DNA from 3 places in the Roseburia sp. AM16-25 genome. Region 1 is predicted to be linked to each of the others. Evidence: a T-box and tRNA genes for the amino acid it is inferred to sense, from the RefSeq annotation. Region 1 holds a T-box; the other regions hold tRNA genes.

What was found. A T-box is a leader RNA that pairs with one kind of tRNA and senses whether it is charged. The one in region 1 lies ahead of thrS (threonine--tRNA ligase), so its partner is inferred to be a tRNA-Thr.
Region 2: it encodes a tRNA-Thr, which carries the amino acid that the T-box ahead of thrS (threonine--tRNA ligase) is inferred to sense. The anticodon was not compared.
Region 3: it encodes a tRNA-Thr, which carries the amino acid that the T-box ahead of thrS (threonine--tRNA ligase) is inferred to sense. The anticodon was not compared.

The regions. Positions count from the first base shown of each region.
Region 1 is NZ_QUCW01000001.1:188,260-193,870, forward strand. It holds gene DW183_RS00905 (glycoside hydrolase family 3 protein) at 1-441, opposite strand, end outside; gene DW183_RS00910 (HIT family protein) at 561-983, opposite strand; gene DW183_RS00915 (zf-HC2 domain-containing protein) at 1,061-2,035, opposite strand; gene DW183_RS00920 (RNA polymerase sigma factor) at 2,028-2,513, opposite strand; T-box leader at 2,678-2,878, shown strand; gene thrS (threonine--tRNA ligase) at 2,935-4,710, shown strand; gene DW183_RS00930 (WD40/YVTN/BNR-like repeat-containing protein) at 4,794-5,611, shown strand, end outside.
Region 2 is NZ_QUCW01000003.1:621,855-627,465, forward strand. It holds gene DW183_RS10025 (GGDEF domain-containing protein) at 1-99, shown strand, start outside; gene DW183_RS10030 (methyl-accepting chemotaxis protein) at 247-2,016, shown strand; gene efp (elongation factor P) at 2,108-2,665, shown strand; gene DW183_RS10040 (hypothetical protein) at 2,681-2,890, shown strand; gene DW183_RS12685 (lytic transglycosylase domain-containing protein) at 2,972-3,658, shown strand; tRNA gene DW183_RS10050 (tRNA-Thr) at 3,710-3,782, opposite strand; gene DW183_RS10055 (ASKHA domain-containing protein) at 3,932-5,479, shown strand; gene larB (nickel pincer cofactor biosynthesis protein LarB) at 5,547-5,611, shown strand, end outside.
Region 3 is NZ_QUCW01000004.1:117,226-122,836, reverse strand. It holds gene spoIVB (SpoIVB peptidase) at 1-768, shown strand, start outside; gene spo0A (sporulation transcription factor Spo0A) at 869-1,654, shown strand; tRNA gene DW183_RS10685 (tRNA-Thr) at 1,845-1,917, shown strand; gene DW183_RS10680 (DUF5688 family protein) at 1,952-2,881, shown strand; gene DW183_RS10675 (hypothetical protein) at 2,962-3,279, shown strand; gene DW183_RS10670 (epoxyqueuosine reductase QueH) at 3,283-3,918, shown strand; gene argH (argininosuccinate lyase) at 3,924-5,300, shown strand; gene asd (aspartate-semialdehyde dehydrogenase) at 5,446-5,611, shown strand, end outside.

The DNA.
Region 1 (5,611 bases):
ACCGGAAATACGGGACAATACATAGATTGCCACGTCGCCCTGCCCCTCCAAAGGGATCTGGTAATTTGGTTCCGGCATGGATTTTCCCATGGCATAGACCATGACATTCTGATGGTTCGCCTTGGCTTCTGCCTTCATACGCTTGATAAAATCCGTCTTTGCCTCTGCGCGCTTGGCATCATAAGCGTCCAGCCACGCCTTGGTCGTGATCTCAAAGCCTGCCTGCTCTAAGCCCTCTTCGATATTCACAGAATAGTGTGAATTGACTTCGCCGGATCCGGTTCCACCCTTAACTGTCAGGCGCACACCACTACCAAAGGCTGCGATCTTGCCTGCCGCCTCCAGTGGAAATTTACCATCTTTTTTCAAGAGTACGGTACACTCGGCAAGTGAGCCTTTGACCGCCTCTGTATGTTTCTTTTCATATTCCATCAATTCCATAAAAAAGTCCTCCCTGTTTGTCTGAGCACATACTGACTTGTGCAATTTATACTCATTATAAACCAGAAGGACTCTCCTCACTATTAAATTTTTGATTTTTTTATCAAATATTTAGGCAATTATGCAAGTGCCTTACGATATTTTTCTACCATTTCGGTATATTCTGCATCGCTTAAAGTCTTGACCTGTGGATTCATGGCAAAAACGCCACCCCACTCATATTCATTTTCATACTTTGGAACCAGATGAAAATGTAAATGGTGTCCGGTATCTCCGTAAGCACCATAGTTGACCTTATTCGGATGGAAGATCTCATGCATGGCATTTGCCACCTTTGCAATATCCTCCATGTAAGCCGCTCTTTCTTCCGGGCTCAGTTCGATCAACTCGCTCACATGCTTCTTGTGTGCCACGATCACTCTGCCCGGATGGCTCTGCTCCTTAAATAAATATACCTTGGAAGTCGGCAGTTCGCAAATCTTGATACCAAAAGCATCGACCAGTTCTCCCTCTACGCAGTATGCACAATTTTGATCTATCATGTCCTGATTCTCCTCTCGTTTTCCCTTGTGACTGTCTTTATTATACGCAGACCCAGGGCAAATAGCAATGCATGACTTTAGGCTTTGATTCTCTTAGGCTGTCCCTTTTGCCGGAGCAGTCCAATGACAAAGAGGACGATTGCCAGCCCAAGGGTGATCGCAAGAATCCAGCCTCTGAGATCCAGCGGTGTCTCTCCCGCCTTTGTCATCACAGAAACCGATACCCAGCCGAGAGCATTTCCAATGGTTCCCCAGATACCAACCAACAATGAAAAAACTGCTGTCTTCATCCAACCATTTCCCGGTAAATAACGATAATCGCAAAAGATTGCCCAGCCAAGAGCAACAAAAAATGTACCCGGAAGGAAAAGATCCTGCGTATAAATTGGATTATCGATAGCAAACATAACCATCATCAGATAAAACCAAATCGTATCCCATGCCACCGTCAGAAGTGCTTTCTGGTTCACCAGCGTTTCCGGCAAGTCTAACTGTTTTACCACAAATGGCGCAAAAACCAAAGAAAGACCAAACATCGTTGAGCAGGCAATCTCGCCAAACGTAATCCAGTTGCCATGGTCAAAAAACATTTCCACAATAAAAATCAAAAGAATCAATGCAGCTGTCGATGCCACAATGGTCTTTGCCAGCTTCTTTCCTCGCGATAACAGTGGAACTACTGTAAAACCTGCCACTAATAGCATAGATGCCATAATTGCCGCATCCGTCTTTAAATCAGAATAGCCCGGAAGTGTCATGAGAAGCGCAATGACAATTGGTAACAATAAGAGTCCTGCAATAACTACTGCTGTCTTATATGCCAACGTACGCTCCCTTTTTGCATGGTGTTCCAGCACTTCTTTTGTCTCATCAGCAAGTGCCATATCCATTTCCGTCTCATCCATTTCCTGCAACAGTGTTTTACACGTACGGCATTCCTGCAAATGATTTTCCACCATTTTGCGACTTGCACCACTACACACACCATCATGATAGAGTGGCAAAATATCCTGCACTACCTCACACGGTAATTTCTGTTCTATATTACTCATCTTCTTCTAACCTCTCTTTTATTTTTATTCTTGCACGGTGATACGTCACACGCGCCCAACTATCTGTTTTTCGAAATATCGAAGCAATTTCCGCAAATGACAGTTCTCCAAAAACACGAAGTTCAAACACTTCTTTATATGGTTCTTCCATATCATGCAAAATCCGATGAATAGACAACGAAGTTTCACGTACGACAAAATCCTCCGTCACATCCGAAGCACACACTGCCTCCTGCTCTGGTTCCACAGCATCTGCAATTCTGCCATTTTTACGGAAGTAATCATAACACTGATTTTTCGCAATCGCGCACAACCAGGTGTATGGGCTGGATGACCCTTCGTATTCACTTTTTGTAGTCATTGCTTTCACAAAGGTATTTTGTGTGATTTCTTCTGCTGCAGCAGGATTTTTTACGATATTCATCACGTACGAATATACCTTCATAAAATACGTTCGATATAACTTCTCGGTATCCAGTCTTTCTCACCTTCCTTTCCTTTTTTCGTAGGTTAGACGATGTTTTCCCTATTTCGTTACAAAAAAATTTAAAAATTTAGGAAATTTTTCCACTTTTTCAAAATCCATTGAATTTCCGCCATTATTATACTATAATGAAGCAGATTTAGAAATGAATAGTACCCATAAAAGCAATGATGAAGAGAGTAATGCAATCAGGTTCTCACAGAGAGAGGAACATTTGCTGGAAGTTCCTTAGAAACGGATTACATGAAGACCACTTCGAAGCTGTACGTGGAAGGATGATTCCGAAGCGTTACCGGATAGCCCCGTTACAGGCTGCAAGAGTAAAAATTAAGGTGGAACCGTGTGCAAGCACCCTTAGATGATGTATCAGTCTATGGGTGCTTTTTTCATACTAAAAATGAAAAGGAGAATGAAAATGGTAAATTTCAAAGAAGACGAGCGTCTGAATACGCTGAACCACTCATGTGCCCATGTGATGGCACAGGCAATCAAGCATCTTTACCCACAGGCTAAATTCTGGGTTGGACCAGTTGTCGCAGAAGGTTTCTATTATGATATTGACCTTGGCGATGACGTTATCCGTGATGAAGACATCGAAGCAATCACAAAGGAAATGAAGAAAGTCATCAAATCCGGCAAAAAGATCATCCGCCGCGAAGTTTCCAAGGAAGAAGCCTTGGAAATGTTTAAGGATGACCCTTACAAGTTAGACCTGATCGAGGATCTTGAGGATGGCAATATCACGGTTTACGATCAGGGCGATTTTACTGATCTCTGCCGTGGACCTCACGTAGACAATGTAAAACTCTGCAAGCACTTCAAGTTGATCCGCCACTCCGGTGCTTATTGGAAGGGCGACAGCAAGAACAAGATGCTCCAGCGTATCTACGGCGTATGTTTCCCAACACCGGAAGAACTGGATGCACATTTGCAATTATTAGAGGAAGCCAAAGAAAGAGACCACAGAAAGATCGGCAAGGACATGAACCTCTTTATGGTAGATGACCTGGTTGGTCGTGGTCTTCCAATGTTCCTGCCAAAGGGATACACCATCTGGCAGGAATTAGAAAACTATATCAAGCGTAAAGAGAGAAAACTCGGTTATCTCCATGTTATGACTCCATGTGTCGGCACGGTCAATCTTTACAAGACATCCGGTCACTGGGATCATTACAAGGAAAACATGTTCCCACCAATGGAAATGGAAGGGGAATCCTTTGTACTTCGCCCTATGAACTGCCCACATCATATGATGATCTACGCAAACAGAAGACATTCTTACAAAGACCTGCCAATCCGTATCGGTGAGATTGCACACGACTTCCGTTATGAGTCCAGCGGAACCTTAAAGGGTATCGAGCGTGGCAGACATTTCTGTCAGAATGATGCCCACCTCTTCGTGACACCGGAACAGATCAAGGAAGAATTTACCAGCGTTGTAAATCTGATCTTTGATACCTATAAGGATTTTGGAATTACCAATTATCGTTGTGTACTTTCCCTTCGTGATCCGGCGAATAAAGAAAAGTATCATGATGATGATGAAATGTGGAATACAGCAGAAGATGCACTGCGTGATGTATTAAACAGTATCGGCATCGAATACACCGAGGAGATCGGCGAGGCTGCTTTCTATGGTCCGAAACTTGACGTAAACGTACAGCCGGCGATCGGTAATGAGATCACACTCTCTACCTGTCAGTTGGACTTCTGTCTGCCAGCCAAGTTCAACCTCTATTATATTGACAGCAACGGCGAAAAGCAGACACCGGTCGTATTGCACCGTGCCATCCTTGGATCTTTGGATCGCTTTATGGCTTATATCCTGGAAGAGACCAAGGGAAATCTTCCTACCTGGCTTGCTCCTGTTCAGGTTCGCGTTATGCCGGTCAAGACAGATGACGACGGTCTGAATGCTTATGCGCAGGAAATCGTAGATGCCCTGGAAGATGCAAATGTCCGCGTAGAACTTGACGACCGTGCCGAAAAACTCGGCTACCGTATGCGTGAGGGACAAGTTCAGAAAGTACCTTATCTGCTGGTTGTCGGATTTAATGAAAAGGATGACCGTACCGTTTCCTTCCGTCTTCATGGTGAAAAAGAAACGACTGTGCTTCCATTAGACGAATTCGTTGAAAAAATCAAAGCTGAAATTGCTGAGAAATCAAAAGAACATATTCATGTAAACTAGAACAAACACAAAAGGTGATACCCTGATGCACTATAATGATCAGGGTATCCTTTTTTAATTGTCATCCGTAAAAGGAGCTTTTTATGAAAAACAAGCGCCAAATAGCAGAAATTGTTATGATTCTGTCCTTTATTTTTGATCTGTACCACCTAAGTGTTCTTTGCAAATATGGCGGTACCAGACGTCATCTATTATGGATGTTTTTCGGTTTGCTCGTCTTCAGTGGCGCACTCATTCTGCGACAAACAACAGAACCTGCGACTATGAAAAACAAAACTGCATTTATTGTTAAATTAACTTCTGTCATTGCAGCATGTGTTCTCTTTTCCAGCAGTATCATTTATTCTGCAATCCCTTATCATGGTGCTCTGTCGTGGAAAATTCAGGATTTGATACATTCACGCGAAGTTACATTGACACATAATAATGTTTTTGACACTGGTATAGAAGGCATTCTGGATGATTTGACTGCCGCATTAAACCTTCCGGAAAAACTCTATATTGCAGAACAATTTACTGTAGATTTTGACGGTACTGGAAAAATAAGTGCAATCGAAGGTTTCTTATATGGAAAAGATGAGAACGATCAGACGCGCACCTATTTAATCAGTTACAATGCCCAAAAAAGCAAAAAAATTTATGTTAATATGGATGGGTATGCATCGGCAGATTTTGATACAGACTCCTTACTGTCTCCTATGATCGATGTGCTTGCTCTAGCCAATTGGAAAGAACAGGTGGCAGAGTGGGAACAAGATTATGATGTCTCCTCCTACCAATTACTATATTTGGGAAATCGTTCTTTTGAAATAAAAGATGGTCTCGTTACGGTTTCCGGAGATAGCTCCGAAATCCAAAAGTTAAATGCCGGTGGCTCTGTAAAAGGATACGAAGTATCCTT
Region 2 (5,611 bases), on a different contig from region 1:
GTGGAAGCATTGGCGCAGATGGGATGTCAGCATTTCCAGGGATATTATTTCTGCCGCCCGATGCCGGTAGACCAGTTCGAGAAAAAATATCGTATCTGAGAGTTATGAAAAGAAAAATATCGTATGTGGACGAAAAGTTATCGAAATTTTGATAATTTTCGCTATTTTTTATATATGAAGAAAAAGCAATTATGGTAAACTTGGCACGGAAAACATTAAGATAGGAAACTTATGGAGGCATGAGAGATGGAAAAGAGGTCAAAGGATACAAAAAATACGACAAAGAATAACAAGAAAAAAATGTCGGGAATGATGGCAAAGATTGTTACACCGGTTGCGGCAATGGCATTGGTGACACTGGTTACCGTTTCGGGGCTGCGCATGGCAGTACAAAACCTGTATAATCAGGGAATGATGATTTCGGAGCAGATTGTATCCTGTGTGGATGCAGCAGGTGCGTTAGATACGGATTACACAAAGATGCAGAGTTATACCTCAAATGCAATTCATGAGCCGAGCGAACAGACCATAGGTGGATACTCAGATGCACTCGATCAGGCCTATGGACGTATGGTCAAAAACATCGAAGTATTCAAAAAATACGCAAATGCTAGCAAGGAAAAAGAAACGGTTTTGGATCTGCATGAGAAGTTAAAGGGTATGTATGCCTATCAGCAGGCGCAGATGCAGAATGCTGTTTATGGCACAGAGATCCCGGAAGAAGTATTGGCGGCAGAGAGTGGATACAATACGGGTATTTTATCTGATATTTCGGAACTGGAGAAGATGATACAGGCGGATGAAAAAGAGGCGAAGGCAGCCTTGAAGCAGGCAAAGATCCTGTCTAATATAGTGATCGCCGGTTCGATCGCCTTTACGGTACTGATCTTTATTATTGTTGTATTGATCAGCGTGCGACTGATCGTGGCACCGGTCAAGAAATCTTCCAAGGAACTTGGCGATATGGTGGATGAGGTCAACAATGCAGCAGCCGATCTGACCAAGCGAATTTCAGTCAACCAGAAGGACGAGATCGGTAGTCTGGTCGAGGGCGTCAATACTTTTATCGAGGCATTGCAGAATGTGATCGCCAAGATCCGCGACTCTTCCGTACATTTGAATTCTACCTTTGCGGCAGTGACTGACAGCGTGACATCCGTCAATGGCAATGCGACGGATATTTCTGCCGTCATGGAAGAACTTTCTGCAACCATGGAGGAAGTTTCTGCAACATTGGCAAACGTCAATGAGCGTGTGGAAAAGGCAGGAACGGGCATGGAGCGAATTTCCGAACAGAGCGAACATATACTGACCTATGCGACCGAGATGCAGGATCGTGCGACACAGTTGGAAGATACGGCAGTTTCCAACAAGGATACGACTTCTGCCATGATCCAGGAGATCCTTGGGACCTTGCAGCAGGCGATCGAGAATAGCAGGAGCGTAGAAGAAGTCAATGCGCTGACGGATGAGATCTTAAACATTTCTTCCCAGACCAATCTTTTGGCACTCAATGCTTCCATCGAGGCGGCAAGAGCCGGAGAGGCAGGCAAGGGCTTTGCGGTTGTCGCAGATGAGATCCGTGTCTTGGCAGACAGCAGCAGAGAAACGGCGGGCAACATCCAGCAGATCAATGCTAAGGTTGTTGCAGCGGTAGGAGATCTGGCAAAGAACTCTGAAAATATTGTTACCTATATTAATGAAAATATCTTGAAAGATTATGACGGATTCGTAGAGTCCGGTCATAAATATCGCGCAGATGCTGATTATATCAATGAAGTGATGACATCCTTTACGGAGTCCGTCGATCATTTGCGCCAGACCATGGATGAGGTCGTAGAAAACGTAAATGATGTATCCACCGCGGTAGAACAGGGCGCAGAGGGCGTGACCAACGCGGCAGAAAATACATCACAGTTGGTAGGCGAGATGGATACCATCATGAAGGAGATCGACGAAAGTAATAACATTATTTCCGAACTTTCGACCCAGACAAACCGCTTTATCAACGTCTGATCGTACTAATACTTGAAATATGTGGCAAGATATATTAAAATATAGAGCATAAGTGGGCTCGGGTCCATAGAGTATTAAGGAGGAAGAAAGAATGATTTCAGCTGGCGATTTTAGAAATGGCGTTACCATCGAATTGGAAGGCAACGTTTACCAGATCATCGAATTTCAACATGTTAAGCCTGGTAAGGGTGCGGCATTTGTTCGTACAAAGTTAAAGAATATCAAAAACGGTGGTGTTGTAGAAAAGACATTCCGTCCGACAGAGAAGTGTCCACAGGCACACATCGATCGTAAGGATATGCAGTATCTTTACAATGATGGAGATCTCTACTACTTCATGGACGTAGAGAATTATGAGCAGATCGCGCTCAGCACAGATGATATCGGTGATGCATTAAAGTTCGTTAAGGAAAATGAAATGGTTAAGGTATGCTCTCACAAGGGAAGCGTATTTGCAGTAGAACCACCACTTTTCGTAGAACTTGAGATCACAGAGACAGAACCGGGATTCAAGGGAGACACAGCAACAGGTGCTACAAAGCCTGCTACCGTTGAGACAGGAGCAACTGTTTATGTACCTTTGTTCGTTGAGCAGAACGATGTGATCAAGATCGACACCAGAACAGGGGAATACTTATCAAGAGTATAAGTAGAGACTAGACGTATGGATTTCAAGAAATTACCTTTTTCACAAATGTTACAGGACCGCAGGGTGTTTGGCATTTTTGATGATGTATTTCAACAAGGAACTTGGCTGAATGTTTCAGCACTTTTAGCCAGTGAATCATGTATTGAGGATGCTTACGCAGATGGCACGATTCCGAGCGAGACTTTAGATCTGATCGTGGAGCGCTTGGAAGATCTGCAAGCGTAGACTCATATTACAGGACGAAGACAGGATGTATCGAGAGATACATCCTGTTTGATATACATTACAGACCCAAAGGAGTTACCAATGAAGATATCTATCATAAACGGGGATGGCACGACCACCTATGTAGAAAATATGACTCCGGTTACCAGCCTTGAGGAATTTTCCGATTCCCTGACCAGTGCAACCCAAGCCTTAAATGATAGTCAGACAGAGACAAACGCGACTTTTGCCGGGACAAGTCTTACGGTACCGACAGATCTGATGAGCATTTTTGAAGAAGCAGCCGATACCTATGGCGTGGATGTCAATCTTTTGACTGCCATAGCCAAGCAGGAATCCAATTTTACAGCAGATGCCACGAGTTCCAGTGGCGCTATGGGCATTATGCAGCTCATGCCTGCCACTGCGCAGGGGCTTGGCGTATCGAATGCCTATGATCCATATCAAAACATCATGGGCGGTGCAAAATATATCAGTCAGTTGCTTTCCCGCTATGACGGGGACGTATCACTTGCGCTTGCCGCATACAATGCCGGCAGTGGGAATGTAGCAAAATATGGCGGTATTCCACCTTTTGCCGAGACACAGAATTATGTTTCAAAAGTGCTTGGTTATTATCAGAATGGAGTCGACATTCCGTCACAGACCAGCAGTGCACAGGCAAGTGCTACAGATACGGAAGGGCTGTCCGTAGATGAAAGGCAGAATATTTACCGGCAGATGCTCAGTCTGACCAATCAACTGATCTTAGATAAATTAGAAGCCTAAAGAAATAGCATATAGAAAAAAGACATCAGATCGACTGATGTCTTTTTTTTAAGCTAGCGACGAGAGTTGAACTCGTGACCTCCTCACTACCAATGAGGTGCGCTACCACCTGTGCCACGCCAGCTTGTCGTTTACCGACCTGTATAATATACTATAAAGCCATGAGCGTGTCAAGAGACTTTTTACAATAATGTTTTGACCTTTTTGTTTGGGGGAATTGCGCAGGCTGGCATAGAATGATAAGATACAAAAAGAAAGTCTTGGAGGAAAGATATGCGGATCGGGATCAGTGCAGGCGTAGGAAAAAACAAAACAATCAGAGATGCCTTGCAGGAGCAGGGACTGAGTCTGGATTATGTCTGTGGCGGAATCGGCAGATGCGGAAAATGTGCGGTGCGCGTCATTTCCGGGCATGTGCCTGTTACAGGGGCCGACCGGGCATTTTTTTCAAAAGAGGCATTAGAGCAGGGCTGGCGTCTTGCCTGTCAGATGCAGGTGACAGATGATATAGAGATAGAAGTGGCAGAGGATCTGGTCTGTCAAAAAGAAGCCGGCATACAGGTCGCTGGTCTTTATCCACAGGATGAAAAAACAGATCAGGGGGTGCCAACAAAGGCTGCCTATGGCATTGCTATTGACCTGGGAACGACTACGATCGGCTTTTCCCTGGTCGATCTTGCTACAGGACAGGTCGAGTCATGCCTAAGCCGCATGAATTCCCAGCGGATCTACGGAGCGGATGTCTTGTCCCGTATCCAGAGTGCAAATGAGGGACATGGGGATGACCTGCGCCGGTACGCAGAATCGGATCTGACGCAGGGGATCAAAGACCTTTGCAAAAACCGGATACAAGTGTCTGATATCCGGCATATCGTCATTGCCGGCAATACGACCATGTGCCATCTGCTGCGGGGCTATTCCTGTCAGACCTTGGGCGTGGCTCCTTTTCAACCGGTCAGCATCAAACAGGAAGATTTTGTGCAAAAGGGGATCGCGGTAACGATCCTGCCGGGGGCATCCGCTTTTGTCGGAGGAGACATCATATCCGGTATCTATGGGATCCGGGAGCATATGGATGCTGACGAGCCATGGATGCTTTTGGATTTCGGAACCAACGGAGAGATGGTCCTTTGGACGGGAGAGGAGTATTTTGCCACGGCGGCTGCGGCTGGACCGGCATTTGAGGGCGGGAATATTTCCTGCGGCTGTGCCAGTATTCCGGGGGCGATCAGCAGCGTTATGATCGCCGGACGCAACTCGCATACCAGGACGATCGGCGGCCTCCCGGCGATCGGTATCTGTGGCAGCGGGATTTTGGAGGCGGTCAGCGGCATGAAAAAAGGGGGGATCGTGGACGAAAACGGCACCTTTGCGGCGGATATCCCGGAGGATGGATTTGCCCTAAATACGCCGGGCAGTCAGAAAAAGATCTCTTTGACACAGGAAGACATCCGGCAGTTTCAGATGGCAAAAGCGGCGATCGCCGTGGGGCAGAAGACCCTGTTAAAAGCGGCTGGTATGGAGGCTTGGCAGGTAAAAAAGGTATATCTGGCAGGCGGCATGGGTACCTTTTTAAATGTGCGCGCAGCGGTAGAGACCGGTCTGGTGGAAAAAAATTTTTTGCCGGTGGCAAAAGCCGGAGGGAATACTTCTTTACAGGGGGCAGTTTCCTATCTGAAAAAGACCGGACAGGAGCAGATTTTAGAAAAGGATAAATTAAAGGAAATCACGGAGAAAATGCAGGTTCTTATGCTTGCGGATATGCCGGACTTTGCGGATGCCTACATTTCGCATATGGCATTGACAGAGTTTAAGGCATGAGGCACAATAGGTGCGGTAACTTTGGCAGAGCATAGGATGTAAAATAGACGACAAGGTGGGACCGAAGATGGATACCAGAGAAATTCTTGAACAACTACAGAAGGAACAGATCACTTTGGATCAGGCAGATCA
Region 3 (5,611 bases), on a different contig from region 1:
CGGGATGGAAAAGAACTTTCAGACAAGGAGGACTTGCAGGAGGCGGTAGAAGCGTCAAAAGGGCAGGCCATGGTTCTGTCCGTCGTAAGACATGGGGAAGAAATGGAAGTCAAAGTCCAGCCGCAGGAAACGGAGGATGGCTCATATAAGTTAGGCATTTGGGTCAAAGATGATGTGGCAGGGGTAGGAACCCTGACCTATGTCAAGGAGGATGGTTCTTTTGGGGCGCTGGGACATGGTATCAGCGCGACATCGGGAAGTCAGGCGCTTAGTATGAAAGAGGGCTATCTGTATGAGACCAGCATTACCGGGATCACGCCTAGCAGCATCGGTTCGCCGGGGGAGATCTCAGGTCTGATCCATTATGGCAGTGCGGCGCGGCTGGGAGAGATCACGCGCAATTCCAATGTGGGCATTTATGGCAAGATGAATGGGACGGCAAAGACGGCATATGCGGGAAACTCCTATGCGGTTGCTTATAAACAGGAGATCAAGCGGGAGGGGGCGACCATCCTGTTTGGCGAAGGCGATGCGGTGGAGGCTTATCAGATCATGATCGACCAGATCGATTATGAACCAAAGGAAAAGAATAAATCTTTTGTCTTTCATGTGACGGATGAAAAACTCATCGACCAGATGGGCGGGATCGTTCAGGGCATGAGTGGATCGCCCATCATTCAGGAAGGCAGGATCATTGGCGCAGTAACGCACGTTTTTATCAATGATCCTACAAAAGGATACGGCATTTTCATTGAGGAAATGCTATAGGATTTGTAAATATCATTTTTCGCGACTACTTTCGACAGCATACATACAAAATATGCTGAATAATGAGGAACGTAGATTTTGAAGAAAGTAGGAGGATGGTATGGACAAACTCAATGTGGCAATCGCAGACGATAATGATCTGATGCGTCAGTTGCTAGACACCATCGTACAGTCGGATGAAGAACTTTCAGTAGTTGGAACAGCAAAAGATGGGGAAGAAGCGTATCAGATGATCAAGGAGAAAGAGCCGGATGTGGTACTGCTTGATATCGTGATGCCAAAGATGGACGGACTGGGGGTCCTGGATAAAGTACAGCGGGATACGAGTATTAAAAAGACACCGAACTTTATCATGGTAAGTGCCGTCAACCAGCCACAGGTCACAGAGGATGCCTTTGCTCTTGGGGCAGATTATTTTATCATGAAGCCTTTTGATAAAGATACGATCATTCAGCGGATCAAAAAGACAAGAAGAACCCGTGCCTTTGTAGAGCCCGGTTTTTATCAGAAAAAGACGAAGGAGCATACCGAGGCTGCCTTAGAGGCAGATGTGACAAATATCATTCATGAGATCGGGGTACCGGCACATATCAAAGGTTACCAGTACTTAAGGGATGCGATCGTCATGTCCGTACAGGATATTGAGATGCTCAATTCCATTACGAAAGTCTTGTATCCGACGATCGCAAAGAAATATGATACGACCACGAGTCGTGTGGAACGTGCCATCCGGCATGCGATTGAAGTGGCATGGAGCAGGGGCAGGATGGATACTATTGATGCACTGTTTGGATACACTATCAATCATGGCAAGGGCAAGCCGACCAATTCGGAATTTATCGCCCTGATCACAGATAAGATCCGCTTGGACTACAAATTACGCTAGGCAGGAGGGACGTTCCTTTTGCCATGAGGAGCGTTCCTTTTGGACTTGGGACTGGCACAGACCAGCATCCTGTGCCCTGTCCGCCTGCTGGTCTGTGCCAGTCCCAAGCCCAAAGGAACGCATCTTCGATTTGCAAAAAGATAAAAAAATCGTTGCCAAAACAGAAAACTTTCGATATAATAATTTCGTTGCTCCGATAGCTCAGTTGGTAGAGCACTTCACTCGTAATGAAGGGGTCGTCAGTTCGAGTCTGATTCGGAGCTTTTTCCATTTGCGCATGTCTGAATCGGAGGGTTTATGACATACGAAATATTTAAAAAGGAATTGATTTCCTTACTTGAGGAGCGGATTGACGCGGATCAGGAGATTGATGTGCGCCCTGTTCTCAAGAACAACGATCTATGGTTAGACGGACTGAGCATCCTTCAGTCATCTGTCAACATTTCCCCAACCATTTATTTACATACGTGTTATGAGATTTTTCAAGAGGGATCGTCCCTGACAGAAATCGCAGACCGCATACTTGCCAGTTTTTCTGAGTATCGCCTGAAAGAGGATGTGGATCTATCTTTTTTCACGGATTTTTCCAAAGTGCGGGAAAATATTATCTACAAACTGGTCAATATGGAAAAGAACAAAGAACTTTTGGCAGAAGTGCCGTTTGTTCCCTATTTGGATCTAGCAGTGGTATTTTGCTATTATATTTTGGCGGATGAGACCTTCCCTGAGCAAATGACAAGGAGTAATGCGTCTATCCTGATCCGAAATGATATGTTAGATATCTGGCATATCACGCCGAAAGAACTCTTATCTTATGCACGCCGCAACACGCCAAAATTGCTTGCACCAAAGATGCATTCCTTTTCGGGACTGGTGGATTCTATGCTGGAAGCAGCAGGGCAGAGTCTGCCGGAACTTGAAGACATGGAAGATCTGGCAGATTTTCAGATGTATGTGCTGACCAATGCCAACCAGTATTTTGGGGCGGCAGTCATGTTGTATCCGCAGATCATGCAAAAATGTGCGAAAGTGACAGAAAGCGATTTTGTTATCTTGCCGAGCAGTGTGCATGAGTTGATCTTGCTGCCTTATCAAAATCGCTTTGATCTGGAGGAAATGTCTGCCCTGGTACGTCAGGTCAATGCTACCTGTGTGATGCCGGAAGAAGTCCTTTCTGACCATGTGTATTATTATGACCATGTCAACAATCGCGTCAGTTATTCCTGATGAGAAAAGGTGGTAGTTGTTTCTTCTTTTAAAACTTGCTATAATGGGCTAAGTGAAAAGAACAGGAGAGGACACTTAAAATGACAAAAGCAATCAAAGTATTTAAAAATAAACCAATCATACCACTTGGAATTTTTCTGGCGGTGACCGTAGTATTGATCGTCGTGAGTTTTGCGGTATTAAATATTCCCATTGTGGCAATCTGTTCGATCGCCATTTTGGAAGTGCTGCTCAGCGCACTTTTAAACCGGATCCCGCTCTGGGTACATGGGCTCCTTGTGATCGCACAGATCGCGGCAGGATTTATCTTTGGCAGAGCCGTTTTTATGGTACTCATGGCAATCGTATATGTACTGGCAGTGGCATTTTTATATCTTTGGACATCTGAGGAAGCATAGTACATGAAGCAGAATTATCAACGTCTTTTGGATCAAACGATTCTTCAGTTGCAGGAGCAGGGCAGGGTGCCGAGACTTCTTTTGCACGCCTGCTGTGCGCCCTGCAGTTCTTATGTCTTGGAGTATCTGTCCGCTTATTTTTTGATCACCGTATTCTATTACAATCCCAATATTTACCCGGATGAAGAATATAACAAACGTGTGGCAGAACAAAAGGCTTTTATCGAACGTTTTCCGGCAAAGCATCCGATCTCTTTTGTGGAGGGAGACTTTGACAAAGAGCGTTTTTATGAAGTGACCAAGGGACTGGAGAAGGAGCCGGAGGGTGGAAAGCGGTGCCAGCAGTGTTTTCGTCTTCGGTTGGAAGAGACGGCGAAACTGGCAAAAGCAATGCAGATGGACTATTTTACGACGACACTCTCCATCAGTCCCATGAAAAATGCCCAGATGCTCAATGAAATCGGCGGAGCACTGGCAAAAGACTATGGCATTTCGTATTTGTATTCGGATTTTAAGAAACGCGAGGGCTATAAGCGCAGCGTAGAATTATCAAAAGAGTATGGCATGTATCGGCAGGATTACTGTGGGTGTGTGTTTTCATATCGTAGCAGACAGCAGGAAAAAGAGGAAAGGAATTAAGTATTATGGCACAGTTATGGGGTGGACGATTCACCAAGGCAACCGATCAGTTAGTATATGATTTCAACGCTTCCATCGGATTCGACCAGCGGTTTTTTGCGGAAGACATCATGGGCAGCAAGGCACACGTCAAGATGCTTGCAAAACAGGGCATCCTTACGGAAGAGGAAAGGGATGAGATCTTAGTCGGACTGGAAGGCATCGAAAAAGATGTGGCAGACGGCAAACTTGCCATCACATCCGAATATGAGGATATTCATAGTTTTGTGGAGGCAAATCTGATCGACCGTATCGGTGATCCGGGCAAGAAACTGCATACCGGACGCAGCAGAAACGATCAGGTGGCATTGGATATGCGCCTTTATACCAGAAGTCAGGTAGAACATACCAAGGATCTGCTCCATCATCTGCTTGAGACCATTCTTTCCATTATGGAAGATAACACAGAGACGATCATGCCGGGCTTTACCCATTTGCAAAAGGCACAGCCGATCACGCTTGCGCATCATATGGGGGCTTATTTTGAAATGTTTAAGCGTGATGTTTTGCGCTTGTCCGATATATACGAGCGCATGAATTATTGTCCTTTGGGCTCCGGCGCATTGGCAGGCACGACATATCCATTGGATCGTGATTATACTGCAGAACTGCTGGGATTTTACGGACCGACCGTCAACAGTATGGATGGTGTCAGCGACAGGGATTATCTGATCGAATACCTGAGTGCCATGTCTACCATCATGATGCATCTGAGCCGTTTTTCCGAAGAAGTCATCATCTGGAATTCCAATGAATACCGTTTTATTGAGATCGACGATGCCTATAGTACCGGAAGCAGTATCATGCCGCAGAAAAAGAACCCTGATATCGCGGAACTCGTGCGTGGTAAGACCGGGCGTGTCTATGGGGCACTGATGGGACTGCTTACGACCATGAAGGGCATTCCGCTTGCCTATAATAAGGATATGCAGGAAGATAAAGAAATGGCATTTGATGCGATGGATACGGTCAATGGCTGCATCCAACTCTTTGATGGCATGTTAGAGACCATGACTTTCCGCAAAGACGTCATGGAAAAGAGCGCCAGACATGGCTTTACCAATGCGACCGATGCCGCAGATTATCTGGTAGGCAAGGGCGTACCGTTCCGGGATGCGCATGGCATTATCGGACGTGTGGTTCTCTATTGCATTGATAAGGGTATCGCGATCGATGATATGTCATTGGAGGAATTGAAAGAGTTCTCGGATGTCTTTGAAGAGGACATTTATGATGCCATTTCCATGTACACCTGTGTCAACAAGCGTCTGACGACGGGAGCACCGGGCAAGGAAGCAATGGAAACAGCCATTGCGTCTTACAAGGAATTTTTGAAAAAATAACCAAAAGAAATATGGAAAAAGGCAGGCATTTGTGGAATTTGTGTAAAATTGGAAAAGTGCTTGCTTTTTTTTATGGAATAACGTAACATATTTTCCTAGAAAGACAGTTGTCTGCGTAGAGCGGACATGTGAGAAGGAGAGCATCATGAGCGAAAAATTAAAAGTTGGTATTTTAGGTGGAACAGGTATGGTTGGACAGAGATTTATCTCTCTGCTGGAAAATCATCCATGGTTTGAGGTAACTACGATCGCAGCCAGCCCAAGAAGTGCAGGCAAGCGGTATGAGGATGCTGTGGGTGGACGTTGGAAAA